Regions from separate parts of the Amycolatopsis sp. NPDC004169 genome, predicted to be linked through region 2. Evidence: riboswitches for the same ligand, from Rfam matches in the RefSeq annotation. Region 2 holds a riboswitch; the other holds the start of a gene.
What was found. A riboswitch is a leader RNA that binds a small molecule or an ion and turns the genes downstream of it on or off. The one in region 2 is predicted to bind glycine.
Positions count from the first base shown of each region.

Region 1: another riboswitch for glycine. It lies ahead of gcvP (aminomethyl-transferring glycine dehydrogenase); the one in region 2 lies ahead of gcvP (aminomethyl-transferring glycine dehydrogenase).

Region 1 is NZ_JBEXMD010000018.1:100,088-106,493, forward strand. Features, by position in the region: gene ABZX11_RS24435 (MerR family transcriptional regulator) at 1-350, shown strand, start outside; gene trxA (thioredoxin) at 362-706, shown strand; gene ABZX11_RS24445 (TetR/AcrR family transcriptional regulator) at 687-1,319, opposite strand; gene ABZX11_RS24450 (MerR family transcriptional regulator) at 1,600-2,178, shown strand; glycine riboswitch at 2,221-2,319, shown strand; gene gcvP (aminomethyl-transferring glycine dehydrogenase) at 2,620-5,496, shown strand; gene ABZX11_RS24460 (SDR family NAD(P)-dependent oxidoreductase) at 5,544-6,406, shown strand, end outside.
Region 2 is NZ_JBEXMD010000002.1:118,974-125,379, forward strand. Features, by position in the region: gene ABZX11_RS03210 (cyclase family protein) at 1-619, shown strand, start outside; gene ABZX11_RS03215 (hypothetical protein) at 616-813, opposite strand; gene ABZX11_RS03220 (helix-turn-helix transcriptional regulator) at 886-2,190, shown strand; glycine riboswitch at 2,269-2,362, shown strand; gene gcvP (aminomethyl-transferring glycine dehydrogenase) at 2,497-5,328, shown strand; gene gcvT (glycine cleavage system aminomethyltransferase GcvT) at 5,333-6,406, shown strand, end outside.

The DNA of each region.
Region 1 (6,406 bases), on a different contig from region 2:
CGCTGCGGTTTTACGAGGCCCAAGGCCTCCTCGCGGCCCGTCGCTCGGCGAACGGCTACCGCGAATACGACGAGGACGACCTGCAGCTGGTCCAGGAGATCCAGACCCTGCAGACGGTCGGCCTCACCCTCGAGGAGACCCGCCCGTTCGTCGAGTGCCTGCGCAGCGGCCACGAGACCGGCGACTCCTGCCTGAGCTCCATCGAGGTCTACCGCCGCAAGCTGGAAGAAGCCGACGCTCTTCTCGCCCGGCTCGGCGGCATCCGCGCGGAACTGGCCGCGAAGCTCGCCGGCGCGCTGGCCCGCCAGGCGCCCGATCCGTGTGTCGTGCCCGATTCCCCGCGCCCCTGAGGAGCCCCGCCATGTCCGAAAACGCCACAGTCACCGAAGTCACCGACGCGACCTTCGCCGAGGTCCTGGACAGCGACGTCCCCGTGCTCGTCGAGTTCTGGGCCACCTGGTGCGGCCCGTGCCGGATGGTCGGCCCGGTGCTGCAGCAGCTGGCCGCCGAGCGGGACGGCCGCCTCGCCGTCCGGAAGATCAACGCCGACGAGAACCCCGAGACCACCCGGTCCTACCAGGTCATGTCGCTGCCGACGATGATTCTCTTCCGCGGCGGCGAGCCGGTCGAGACGATCGTCGGCGCGTTCCCGAAGGCCCGCATCGAAGAGCGGCTCGATCGGGTCCTCACGGTGCCGTCGCTTTGACGAAGGTGTCCGCCACCTCGCGCCCGTACCGTTCGAGGTCCAGCGCGGGGTCGGCGGCGTAGGCCGCGGCGACGCCGTCGATGGCCTGCGCGATCGACATCGCCATCACCTCCGGCGTGAATTCGCCGAAGGCGCCCTCGGCCTGGCCCTGCCGCAGCTGGCGGGCCAGTCCGTGCACGCGCATGTCGTCGACCAGCACCTTCGTCATCACCCAGCCGTCGACGTCGTCGGCGTTGGCCGCGAGCTCGCTCAGCGCCCGGACGCACTCGGGGTAGGCGCGCAGGAACGCCACCGACGTCTCGATGTGCGCCCGCAGGTAGCCGGGCCGGTCGGCCGGGTCCAGGCCGCCGCCGGTCCGCTCGGTGAGGAACTCGTTCTTCGTCTCGACGACCGTGCTCAGCACGGCCTGCATCAGGCCGGCCTTGTTCGTGAAGTGGTAGGAGATCAGCCGCGTGCTGCTGAGCCCGGCGCGTTCCTTGATCTTGGCGAAGGTGGTCCGGCGGTAGCCGAGGTCGGCCAGGACGCCGATGGTGGCGCCGATGATCTGCGCCCGGCGGGCGGCCTCGGTGACACTGAGACCCATCTCCGCCATGAGGTCGGGGTTTACTTGCATGAGTAAAAAGTTACTCGGCTGAGTAAAAGGAGTCAAGCGGGTTTGGATCACGCCGTAGGGGGTACGGCGAACGGCTCAAAGGCGCAGCCGACCGCCTCGGCTTGCCGCGCGTCGCGTTGACCGGCACTGTCCGGGCGCTTACCGTCGAAGAAGAGAAATTGCCACGGTGTGATTAACGGTCTGGGGCCGGATCGTGGCGGTTGATCTCCGGCGGGTCCCGCTCCTGGGACTCCTCCGGCTGTCATTCGCCGGCCGCCAGGTCGGGCGAGGGGAGGCTTGCGTGGTCGAGGCTGGTTCCGAGAAGCAGCCTGTCGAGGTCGCGACTGGTGAGCAGGGGGAACTGTTCCCCGACAACTCGCTGCCCGACGAGCTGGTGGGGTACCGCGGTCCGGCGGCGTGCCAGATCGCCGGCATTACCTACCGCCAGCTCGACTACTGGGCCCGCACCAAGCTGGTCGCGCCCAGCATCCGCACCGCGCACGGCTCCGGCTCGCAGCGGCTGTACTCCTTCAAGGACATCCTCGTCCTCAAGGTCGTCAAGCGGCTCCTGGACACCGGGGTCTCGCTCCAGAACATCCGCGTCGCCGTCGACCACCTGCGCGTCCGCGGCGTCCGCGACCTGGCCCGGGTGACGCTGTTCTCCGACGGCACCACGGTCTACGAATGCACCTCGCCCGAGGAGATCGTCGACCTGCTCCAAGGCGGCCAGGGCGTCTTCGGTATTGCGGTCAGCGGCGCGATGCAGGAAATCAGCGGCACGATCCACGAGTTCCCGGCCGAACGCGCCGACGGCGGCATCGTCGAGACGCACGAACCGGACGAACTCACCCAGCGCCGCAACGCCCGCAAGACCGGGTGATCACCGCTGCGGCGGACGGAGTAAGGTTCTCCCTGCGGTCGACGAATCCGCGCGGGAGAGTCCGAGCCACACCTTGAGCTCGGCGCCGAAGGAGCAAGTCCTCCCCGGAACCTCTCAGGCACCCCGGACCGCGCGGATGAGACGCCTCTGGAAAGCGGGTCGTCAGGACACAGCCTGATGGCCCCGCCGACGGTGCAAGCCCGGCTCAACCTGCGGGCGAAACTCTCAGGCGCCCCCGTTGGGGTCAGACAGAGCGGGGAGGTTTCCTCCGGGGCTGGGTGAAGTGTGCTCGCGAAGAGCGCTCGCCTGGCCCCTCCGGAGTGTCTTGTGGGGGTGCAACCCCCACACCCCGCCCGGGAGGCTCCGCCCCCGGACCCCCGCCGTGGTCACCTTTCGCTCTAGGGTCGGGTTGGTACGCACCGCCGGTCGAAGGAGGCCATCGTGGATCCGTCACTCGCCTCCCTCGAACAGGGTGTTCCCTTCGCCGACCGGCACATCGGGCCCGGCCCCGAAGACCTCCGGCACATCCTCGACGTCATCGGCGTCGCTTCGCTCGACGAACTCGCCGAACGGGCCGTTCCCGCGTCGCTGCGGGAGTCCGCCGAGCCGCTCGAACTGCCGCCGCCCGCTTCCGAAGCCCAAGCGCTCGCCGAACTGCGGGAACTGGCCGGGCGGAACCGGCCGATGGCGCAGATGATCGGGCTCGGCTACCACGACACCGTCACCCCGCCCGTCATCCGGCGGAACGTCCTCGAGAACCCCGCCTGGTACACCGCCTACACGCCCTACCAGCCGGAACTCTCCCAGGGGCGGCTCGAAGCGCTGCTCAACTTCCAGACCGTGGTCGCGGACCTCACCGGGTTGCCCGTCGCCAACGCGTCCCTGCTCGACGAAGCCACCGCGGCCGCCGAGGCGATGACGCTGGTGCGCCGGGCCGGGCGCACGACGTCCAGCCGGTTCGTCGTCGACCAGGACACCCTCCCGCAGACCCTCGCCGTGCTCCGGACCCGCGCCGAACCGCTCGGCATCGAACTCGTCGTCGAGGACCTCTCCCAAGGGCTGACCGGCCTCGGGCTCGGCGGCGACTTCTTCGGCGTGCTCCTGTCCTACCCCGGTGCCTCCGGTGCCGTCCGCGAACTCGACCTGACCATCGCCGACGCCAAGAAATCCGGCGCCGCGGTGATCGTCGCCGCCGACCCGCTCGCCCTCACCCTGCTCAGATCACCCGGCGAACTCGGCGCCGACGTCGCCGTCGGGTCGACGCAGCGGTTCGGCGTCCCGCTCGGCTTCGGCGGCCCGCACGCCGCCTACCTCGCCGTCCGCCAAGGCCTCGAACGGCAGCTGCCCGGCCGGCTGGTCGGCGTCTCGCGGGACGCCGACGGCACGCCCGCATACCGGCTCGCCCTGCAGACCCGCGAGCAGCACATCCGCCGCGAGAAGGCGACCTCGAACATCTGCACCGCCCAGGTGCTGCTCGCGGTGCTGGCGTCGATGTACGCGGTCTACCACGGCCCCGACGGGCTGCGCCGGATCGCGCTGCGCGCCCACCGCATGGCCACCGTGCTGGCGGCGGGCCTCTGCGAAGGCGGCATCGACGTCGTGCACGGCGAGTTCTTCGACACCGTCGTCGCGGCCGTGCCCGGGCGCGCGGCGACGGTCGTCGCGGCGGCCCGCGACCTCGGCGTGAACCTGCGCGAGGTCGACGACGACCACGTCGGCATCGCCTGCGACGAGACCACCACCCGCGAGCGGCTTTCCTGCGTGTGGAAGGCGTTCGGCGTCTCGGTGTCCGATGTGGACGGCCTGGACGCGGACACCGCCGACGCGCTCCCGGGCCCGCTGCGGCGCACCGGCGAGTACCTCACCCACCCGGTGTTCCACGCGCACCGCTCGGAAACCGCCATGCTGCGCTACCTCCGGCAGCTGGCGGACAAGGACGTGGCGCTCGACCGCAGCATGATCCCGCTCGGCTCGTGCACCATGAAGCTCAACGCCACCGCCGAAATGGAGCCCGTCACCTGGCCGGAGTTCGCCGGCCTGCACCCGTTCGCGCCCGCCGAAGACGCCGCCGGGCTCCTCGAAGTGGTCGCCGGCCTGAGCGCCTGGCTCGCGCGGATCACCGGCTACGACACGGTTTCCCTGCAGCCCAACGCCGGCAGCCAAGGCGAGCTCGCGGGCCTGCTCGCGATCCGGGCCTACCACCGCTCCCGCGGCGAGCACGCGCGCGACGTCTGCCTGATCCCGGCCAGCGCGCACGGCACCAACGCGGCCAGCGCGGTGATGGCGGGCATGCGCGTGGCCGTCGTCCGCTGCGACGAGGCCGGCAACATCGACCTCGCGCACCTGCGGTCCACAGTGGACGAGCACCGGGCGGGCCTCGCCGCGATCATGCTCACCTACCCCTCGACGCACGGCGTCTACGAAGACACCGTCGGCGAGGTCTGCGCGGCGGTGCACGACGCGGGCGGGCAGGTGTACGTCGACGGCGCCAACCTCAACGCGCTGATCGGCGTCGCCCAGTACGGCCGCTTCGGCGCCGACGTCTCGCACCTCAACCTGCACAAGACGTTCTGCATCCCGCACGGCGGGGGCGGGCCCGGCGTCGGCCCGATCGGCGTCCGCGCGCACCTGGCGCCGTTCCTGCCGAACCACCCGCTGCAGCCGGCGGCCGGCCCGGCCACCGGCGTCGGCCCGGTCAGCGCGGCGCCGTGGGGGAGCGCGTCGATCCTGCCGATTTCGTGGGCCTACATCCGGATGATGGGCGCCGAGGGGCTCCGCCGGGCCACCCTCGTCGCCGTGGCCACCGCGAACTACGTCGCCCGCCGCCTCGCCGGCCACTACCCCGTGCTGTACGCGGGCCGCGAAGGGCTCGTCGCGCACGAATGCATCCTCGACCTGCGGCCGCTGACGAAGGCCACCGGCGTCACGGTCGACGACGTCGCCAAGCGGCTGGCGGACTACGGCCTGCACGCGCCCACGATGTCGTTCCCGGTCGCGGGCACGCTGATGGTGGAGCCGACCGAGAGCGAGGACCTCGCCGAACTCGACCGGTTCTGCGCGGCGATGATCGCGATCCGCGGGGAGATCGACCGCGTCGCGGCGGGGGAGTGGCCGCTCGAGGACTCGCCGCTGCGGCAGGCCCCGCACACCGCCCGCTGCGTCGCGGGCGAGTGGGACCGGCCCTACAGCCGCGAGACGGCGGTGTTCCCGGCGGGGCCGTCCGCGGCGAAGATCTGGCCGCCGGTCCGCCGCATCGACGGCGCCGCCGGCGACCGGAACCTGGTCTGCTCCTGCCCGCCGCCGGAGGCCTTCGCCTGAGCGAGTCGTCGCGCGGGCGCACAGGAACGGCAGGTAGGTTGGCGCGCATGGTGAGTGGGCACGGTCCTGAGCGGACGTCCGTGGTCGTGACCGGCGGCAGCGGCTTCATCGGCCGGGCCGTCGTGCACGCCCTCCGCGACCGGGGCGTCCCGGTCACCGTCGTGGACCGGGTCGCGTTCCCCGAAGACCTCGACGGCGTGCGGGTGGTGACCGGCGACCTGCGTGACGCGGCCGTCCGGGAGCAGGCCGTGGACCGGACGACCGCGGGCATCGTGCACCTCGCCGCGCTGACGTCGGTGCTGAAGTCGGTCGAGCTGCCCGAAGACACCTTCGCCGACAACGTCGTGGTCACCCAGGAACTCCTGGAGCTCGCGCGCCGCCACGAAGTGCCGAAGTTCCTGCTGTCCTCGACCAACGCGGTGATCGGCAACGTCGGCTCCGCGACCATCACCCCGGACCTGCCGCTGCGCCCGCTGACCCCGTACGGCGCCACCAAGGCGGCGTGCGAAATGCTGCTGTCGGGCTACGCCGGCGCGTACGGCATGACGACGTGTGCGTTGCGGTTCACCAACGTCTACGGTCCGGGAATGTCCCACAAGGACAGTTTCGTGCCGCGCATGATGCGCGCCGCCCTGACCGGCACGGGGGTCCGGGTCTACGGTGACGGCCGCCAGCGCCGCGACCTCGTGCACGTCGACGACGTCGTGCGCGCGGTGGTGTCGGCCCTCGACACCGGCTACTCCGGCCGCGCGATCGTCGGCGCCGGGCGGTCGGTGTCGGTGCTGGAGCTGGTCGAGGCCGTGCGCGAGGTGACCGGCGCGGAGCTGCCGGTCGAGCACGTCGAAGCCCCGGCCGGGGAAATGCCCGCGGTCGTCGTCGACGTCTCGGCGAGCGCCGAGACCATCGGCTA
Region 2 (6,406 bases):
GATCACCCACGTCGACTCGCCGTGCCACATCTTCTGGGACGGCAAGATGTACAACGGGCGGTCGCACGCGCTGGTCGGCGCCGAGACGGGAGCGGCGTGGGGAGCCGTCACGGCGGCGGCGGACGGAATCGTCACGCGCGGGGTCCTGCTGGACATCGCGAAGGTCCGCGGTGTGCCTTCGCTGCAACCGGGTGATGGGGTGTTCCCCGGCGACCTCGAGGAGGCCGAGCGCCGCCAGGGTGTCCGGGTGCGCTCCGGCGACGCGGTCCTCCTGCGGACCGGCTACGGCCGCGTCCGGCACGAGGCCGGGCCGTCCGGCGGCGTCACGCAGGCCGGCTGGCACGCGTCCTGCCTGCCGTGGCTGCACGAACGGGGAGTGGCGCTGATCGGTGCCGACACGCCCACCGACGTCCAGCCGTCGGGGTACGACGACCTGGCGATGCCGGTGCACACCGTGGGCCTCGTCGCGATGGGCCTCTGGCTGCTCGACAACTGCGACCTCGAGGCGTGCGCGGCGACGGCCGCCGAACTCGGCCAGTGGGACTTCCAGCTCGCCGTCGCGCCGGTCCGCTTCGCCGGCACGTCCGGCAGCCCCGTCAACCCGATCGCCACGTTCTAGCGGCGCGTCGGTTTCTTGACGCCGTAGACCTCCTTGAGGAACTTCCAGGCGGCGTTGAGCCGCTTGCGCTCCTCGGACAGGAGCCGTTCGCGGCGGCGAAGGACGCGGGTGGCGACCTCGGAGGCGAGGAAGGCGCCGGCGGCGAAGGTCAGCACGCCGACGATCAGGGTCAGGGCGATGACGGTGGTGGTCATGGTGACCAGCGTCGGAGCGCCGCGGGCGGGTCGTCCCTGCGCAAAGCTAGCCGGTTTCGTTAGCTTTGTGAGGTGACGCACTGGCGCGCCGACGAGTGGGCGGATGCGGTCCGGGCCGGCATCCGCTCGCGGGGCCTCTCCCTGGACGAGGCCGCCCGGCGCATCGGCGTTCCGACGTCGACCCTGCGGAGCTGGATCGAGCACCGGCACGCGCCGAAGGTGACGGTGTTCGACCACTGGGCCCAGCTCGCCGAGGTCACCGGGCTGGGGGAGGCCGAGCTGCTGCGCGTCGCCGGGGTCCTGCCCGACAGCCTCGCGAGCCCGGTGCACGTGGCCCAGGCGGCGAAGGCGCTGCGGGAAGGCATCGACCGGGCCGGGCAGTTCCTCCGGCAGGCCACCGCGCTCGTCTACTCCTCGCCCGGCACGCAGGTGGCCAACGCGATCGCCGCGTCGCCGATCGACTGGGAGATGCGGATCCGCTCGGCCACCCGCGGCGACGAGGTCCGCATCACCTACCACCACTACGTCGGGATCGTGCCGCCGCGGGACCTGCCGCACGACGACGCCGAGGTGCGCCGGATCATCGAGCACGACGTCCTCGGCGAGCTGTGGCGGCCGCTCGGGCTCTACTGGCGGGTCGCCGAGGTGCACGACTGGCACGAGCCGCCCCGGCTGGTCATCCAGGTGCCCGAGCAGGAGGCGACGCGGCCGCCCGTGCCGTCGCCGGTCGTCGCCGCGCCGCCGGTCGTCGTGCTGTCGCCGATCTGGGGCTACGGCGAGCTGCTGGCCTCGCTGGTCGCCGACGGGCTCGGGTTCGGCAACGTCGACTTCCGCTACTCCGGCCTCCCCGACGCGATGGCGGACCGGGTCCGCCTCACCGCGCGTGAGCTGGCCGGACCCGCTCCGCGGCTGGTGCACTCGGTGCCGCCGATCATGCTGCTGCACGGCCTCGCCGTGCCGGACCTGACCGGCCGCCTGCCGATCGTGGTCCGCTACGGCCCCCGCATGCGCGCCCGCGCGGCGCGCATCTACCGCGAGCCGCTGCTGGAGGCCGGGTTCGCCGACCCCGAAGAGGGCGCGAAAGCGATCGAAGACGCCCTCTCGGTCCCGCCGGGCTGCGCGTACTTCGAGGTGACGCTGGCGGACGAGGACGTCTTCGACGGCGACCGCCCCTCGCTCGACCGGCTCAACGACGCGGTGGCCTGGCACGCCGAGCAGGTCGTCGAACAGGTCCTGCTGGGCGCGGGCCTGCCGCCGGTGCCGCTCGGCGGCCCGTTGAAACGCCTGGTCCTGCCGTCCGGCCGGGTGCGCCGCCCGCCCGTGCTGGCCGGCCGGGTGGTCCGCCGGGTCGCGGATCGAGCCCGGCTTGAAGACTGATGTGGTGTTGGCCGGGTGATGTAGACGGACCTCGAACCCGGCAGGTACCGTGACCGTCACAACTGCAGATCGGGCCGTCGAGCCGAGGCGGGAGAGCCCTCACGAAGTCGGTGGGGCACCGAAGGAGCAAACTCCCCGGAATCTCTCAGGTACCCGCTACCGCCTCGCGCGAGGCCACTCTGGAAAGCAGGCGCACCCGCGTCTCACCCAAGGTGAAAGCCGCTCCACGAGCGGTGAAACTCTCAGGTGCCATGACAGAGGGGGAGTTCCAGCGCACCAGTGTGTGCCCGGCCCAAGGAGCTCCCGATCACCTCCACGCAGTTCGATGCCCGCCACATCGGCCCGTCCGAGGCCGAACGCGCGAAGATGCTGGCCGAGTGCGGCTACGGCAGCCTGGACGCCCTCGTCGGCGCCGCCGTCCCGAGCGCCATCCGCGCCACCCGTGACCTGGTCCTCCCGTCCGCTGCCTCCGAAGAAGAGGCCACCGCGGAGCTGCGTGCCCTCGCCGCGCGCAACCGGCCGATGACGCAGATGATCGGCCTGGGCTACTCCGACACCGTCACCCCCGGCGTGATCCGCCGGAACGTCCTCGAGAACCCGGCCTGGTACACCGCGTACACGCCCTACCAGCCGGAAATCTCGCAGGGGCGCCTCGAAGCCCTCCTCAACTTCCAGACGATGGTCGCCGACCTGACCGGCCTGGCCACCGCGAACGCCTCGCTGCTGGACGAGTCGACCGCCGTCGCCGAAGCCGTCACGCTGATGCGCCGCGCGTCGAAGTCCAAGTCGAACAAGGTCGTGCTGGACGCCGAGTGCCTGCCGCAGACCATCGCCGTCGTGCGCACCCGCGTCGAGGCGCTCGGCATCGAGGTCGAGGTCCGCGACCTGCTCACCGGCCTGCCGGACGAGTTCTTCGGCGTCGTCGTCCAGTACCCCGGCGCGTCCGGTGTGCTGCGCGGCCGCGGCTTCTACCACGCGATTTCCGAGTCGGCCAAGGCTGCGGGCGCGCTGTACACCGTCGCCGCCGACCTGCTCGCGCTCACCCTGATCACCTCGCCCGGCGAGTTCGGCGCCGACGTCGCCGCGGGCTCGACCCAGCGCTTCGGCGTCCCGCTCGGCTACGGCGGCCCGCACGCCGGGTACATGTCCGTCCGCGCCGGCCTCGAGCGCTCGCTGCCCGGCCGCCTGGTCGGTGTCTCGGTCGACGCCGACGGCAACCCCGCCTACCGGCTCGCGCTGCAGACGCGGGAGCAGCACATCCGCCGCGAGAAGGCGACGTCGAACATCTGCACCGCGCAGGTCCTCCCGGCCGTGCTCGCCGCGATGTACGCCGTCTACCACGGCCCGGACGGCCTGAAGAAGATCGCCCAGCGCGTCCACGGCCTCGCCGCGGGCTTCGCCGAGGCGCTGCGCAAGACCGGCGTCGAGGTCGTGCACGAGTCCTTCTTCGACACCGTCGTCGCGCGCGTCCCGGGCGGGGCCGCCGAGGTCCACGCGGCCGCCCGCGAGGCCGGGATCAACCTCGGGCACGTCGACGCCGACCACGTCCGCGTCGCCTTCGACGAGGTCAGCACCCCCGCGATCACCGCGAAGGTCCTTCGCGCGTTCGGCGTCGAAGAAGAGGCCGGCGACGGTGTCGCGCTGCCCAGCGGCCTGGCCCGCGAGAGCGGCTTCATGGGCCACGAGGTCTTCGGCACCCACCGCTCCGAGACGGCGATGCTGCGCTACCTGCGCAAGCTGTCCGACCTGGACTACGCCCTCGACCGCGGCATGATCCCGCTCGGCTCCTGCACGATGAAGCTCAACGCCACCACCGAGATGGAGCCGATCAGCTGGCGCGAGTTCGCCGGCATCCACCCGTTCGCCCCGGCCGAGGACGCCGAGGGCTACCACGTCCTCGTCGCCCAGCTCGCCGAGTGGCTGGCCGAGGTCACCGGCTACGACAAGGTGTCGCTGCAGCCGAACGCGGGCAGCCAGGGCGAGCTGGCCGGGCTCCTGGCCATCCGCGCGTACCACCGCGCGAACGGCGGCGAGGCCCGTGACATCTGCCTGATCCCGTCGTCCGCGCACGGCACCAACGCCGCCTCCGCGGTGCTCGCCGGGATGCGCGTGGTCGTCGTCAAGTGCACCGACGAGGGCAACGTCGACCTGGCCGACCTGCGGTCCAAGGTGGACGCCCACAAGGACACCCTCGCCGCGATCATGGTGACGTACCCGTCCACGCACGGCGTGTATGAGCACGACATCGACGAGCTGGCGAAGATCGTCCACGACGGCGGCGGCCAGGTGTACGTCGACGGCGCGAACCTCAACGCGCTGCTCGGGCTGGCCAAGCCGGGCGAGTTCGGCGGCGACGTCTCGCACCTGAACCTGCACAAGACCTTCTGCATCCCGCACGGCGGTGGCGGCCCCGGCGTCGGCCCGGTCGCGGTGCGCGCGCACCTCGCGCCCTACCTGCCGAACCACCCGCTGCTCGACGCGGCCGGTCCCGAGACCGGCGTCGGCCCGATCAGCGGCGCGCCCTACGGCTCGGCGTCGATCCTGCCGATCTCCTGGGCCTACGTCCGGATGATGGGCGCGCCCGGCCTGACCGCGGCCACCAAGGTCGCCGTGCTGGCCGCGAACTACGTGGCTTCGCGGCTCGCGCCGCACTACCCGGTGCTCTACACCGGCCAGGACGGCCTGGTCGCGCACGAGTGCATCCTCGACCTGCGCCAGATCACCAAGGAGACCGGCGTGACGGTCGACGACGTCGCCAAGCGGCTCATCGACTACGGCTTCCACGCGCCGACCATGTCGTTCCCGGTCGCCGGCACGCTGATGGTCGAGCCGACCGAGTCCGAGGACCTGGGCGAGATCGACCGGTTCTGCGACGCGATGATCGCCATCCGCGCCGAGATCGACGAGGTCGCAGGCGGCAAGTGGAGCGCCGAGGAGTCGCCGCTGCGCGGGGCCCCGCACACGGCCGAGACGCTGGTCGGGGAGTGGGACAAGCGCTACGACCGGGAGCTGGCCGTGTACCCGGCGGGTGTTTCGCGCAAGAACAAGTACTGGCCCCCGGTGCGTCGCATCGACGGCGCCCGCGGCGACCGTAACCTCGTGTGCTCCTGCCCGCCCCTCAACGCTTACGAAGGCTGAACCCGTGTCTCGCGAAACCTCTCTGCACGGAGTCCACAAGGGACTCGGTGCGCTGTTCACCGACTTCGCCGGCTGGTCCATGCCGGTCCGCTACGCCAGCGAGCTGGCCGAGCACAAGGCCGTCCGCGAGGCGGCCGGGCTGTTCGACCTCTCGCACATGGCCGAGATCCACGTCACCGGCAAGCAGGCGGCCGACGTCCTGGACTTCGCGCTGGTCGGCAACCTGACCGGGGTCAAGCCGGGCCGGGCGCGGTACACGATGATCTGCAACGCCGACGGCGGCGTCCTGGACGACCTGGTCGTCTACCGGCTGGAAGACGAGCACTACCTGGTCGTCGCGAACGCGGGCAACGCGAAGGTCGTCGCGGACGCCCTCGCCGAGCGGGTCGCGGGCTTCGACGCCGTCGTGGACGACAAGTCCGAAACCACCGCGCTGATCGCCGTCCAGGGCCCCAAGGCCGTCGAGATCCTGGGCGCGGTCACCGACGCCGACCTGGACGCGCTGAAGTACTACGCCAGCGTCCCGGCCTCGGTGAAGGGCCACGACGTCCTCCTGGCCCGCACCGGCTACACCGGCGAGGACGGCTTCGAGCTGTTCGTCGACGCCGACGAGGCCCCGGCGCTGTGGCGCCTGCTGCTGGAGGCCGGCGAGCCGCACGGCCTGGTCCCGGCCGGTCTCGCCTGCCGTGACACGCTGCGCCTCGAAGCCGGGATGCCGCTGTACGGCAACGAACTCACCGTCGAGCAGAGCCCCTTCGAAGCCGGGCTCGGCCGCGTGGTCAAGTTCGAGAAGCCGGGCGACTTCGTCGGCCGCGCGGCTCTGGAGGAGCGGTCCAAGCAGGACGTCCCGCGCGTGCGGGTGGGGCTGAAGGGCGCCGGTCGCCGAGCCCCGCGGCACGGCTACAAGCTGCTGGCCGACGGCACCGAGATCGGGGAAGTGACCAGCGGCGCGCTGTCGCCCACGCTGGGTTACCCGATCGCCATGGCGTACGTCGATCGGGCGTACGCCGAGCCCGGCACCGAGCTCTCCGTCGACATCCGGGGCAGGATCGAGCCCGTCGAGGTCGTCGCCCTGCCC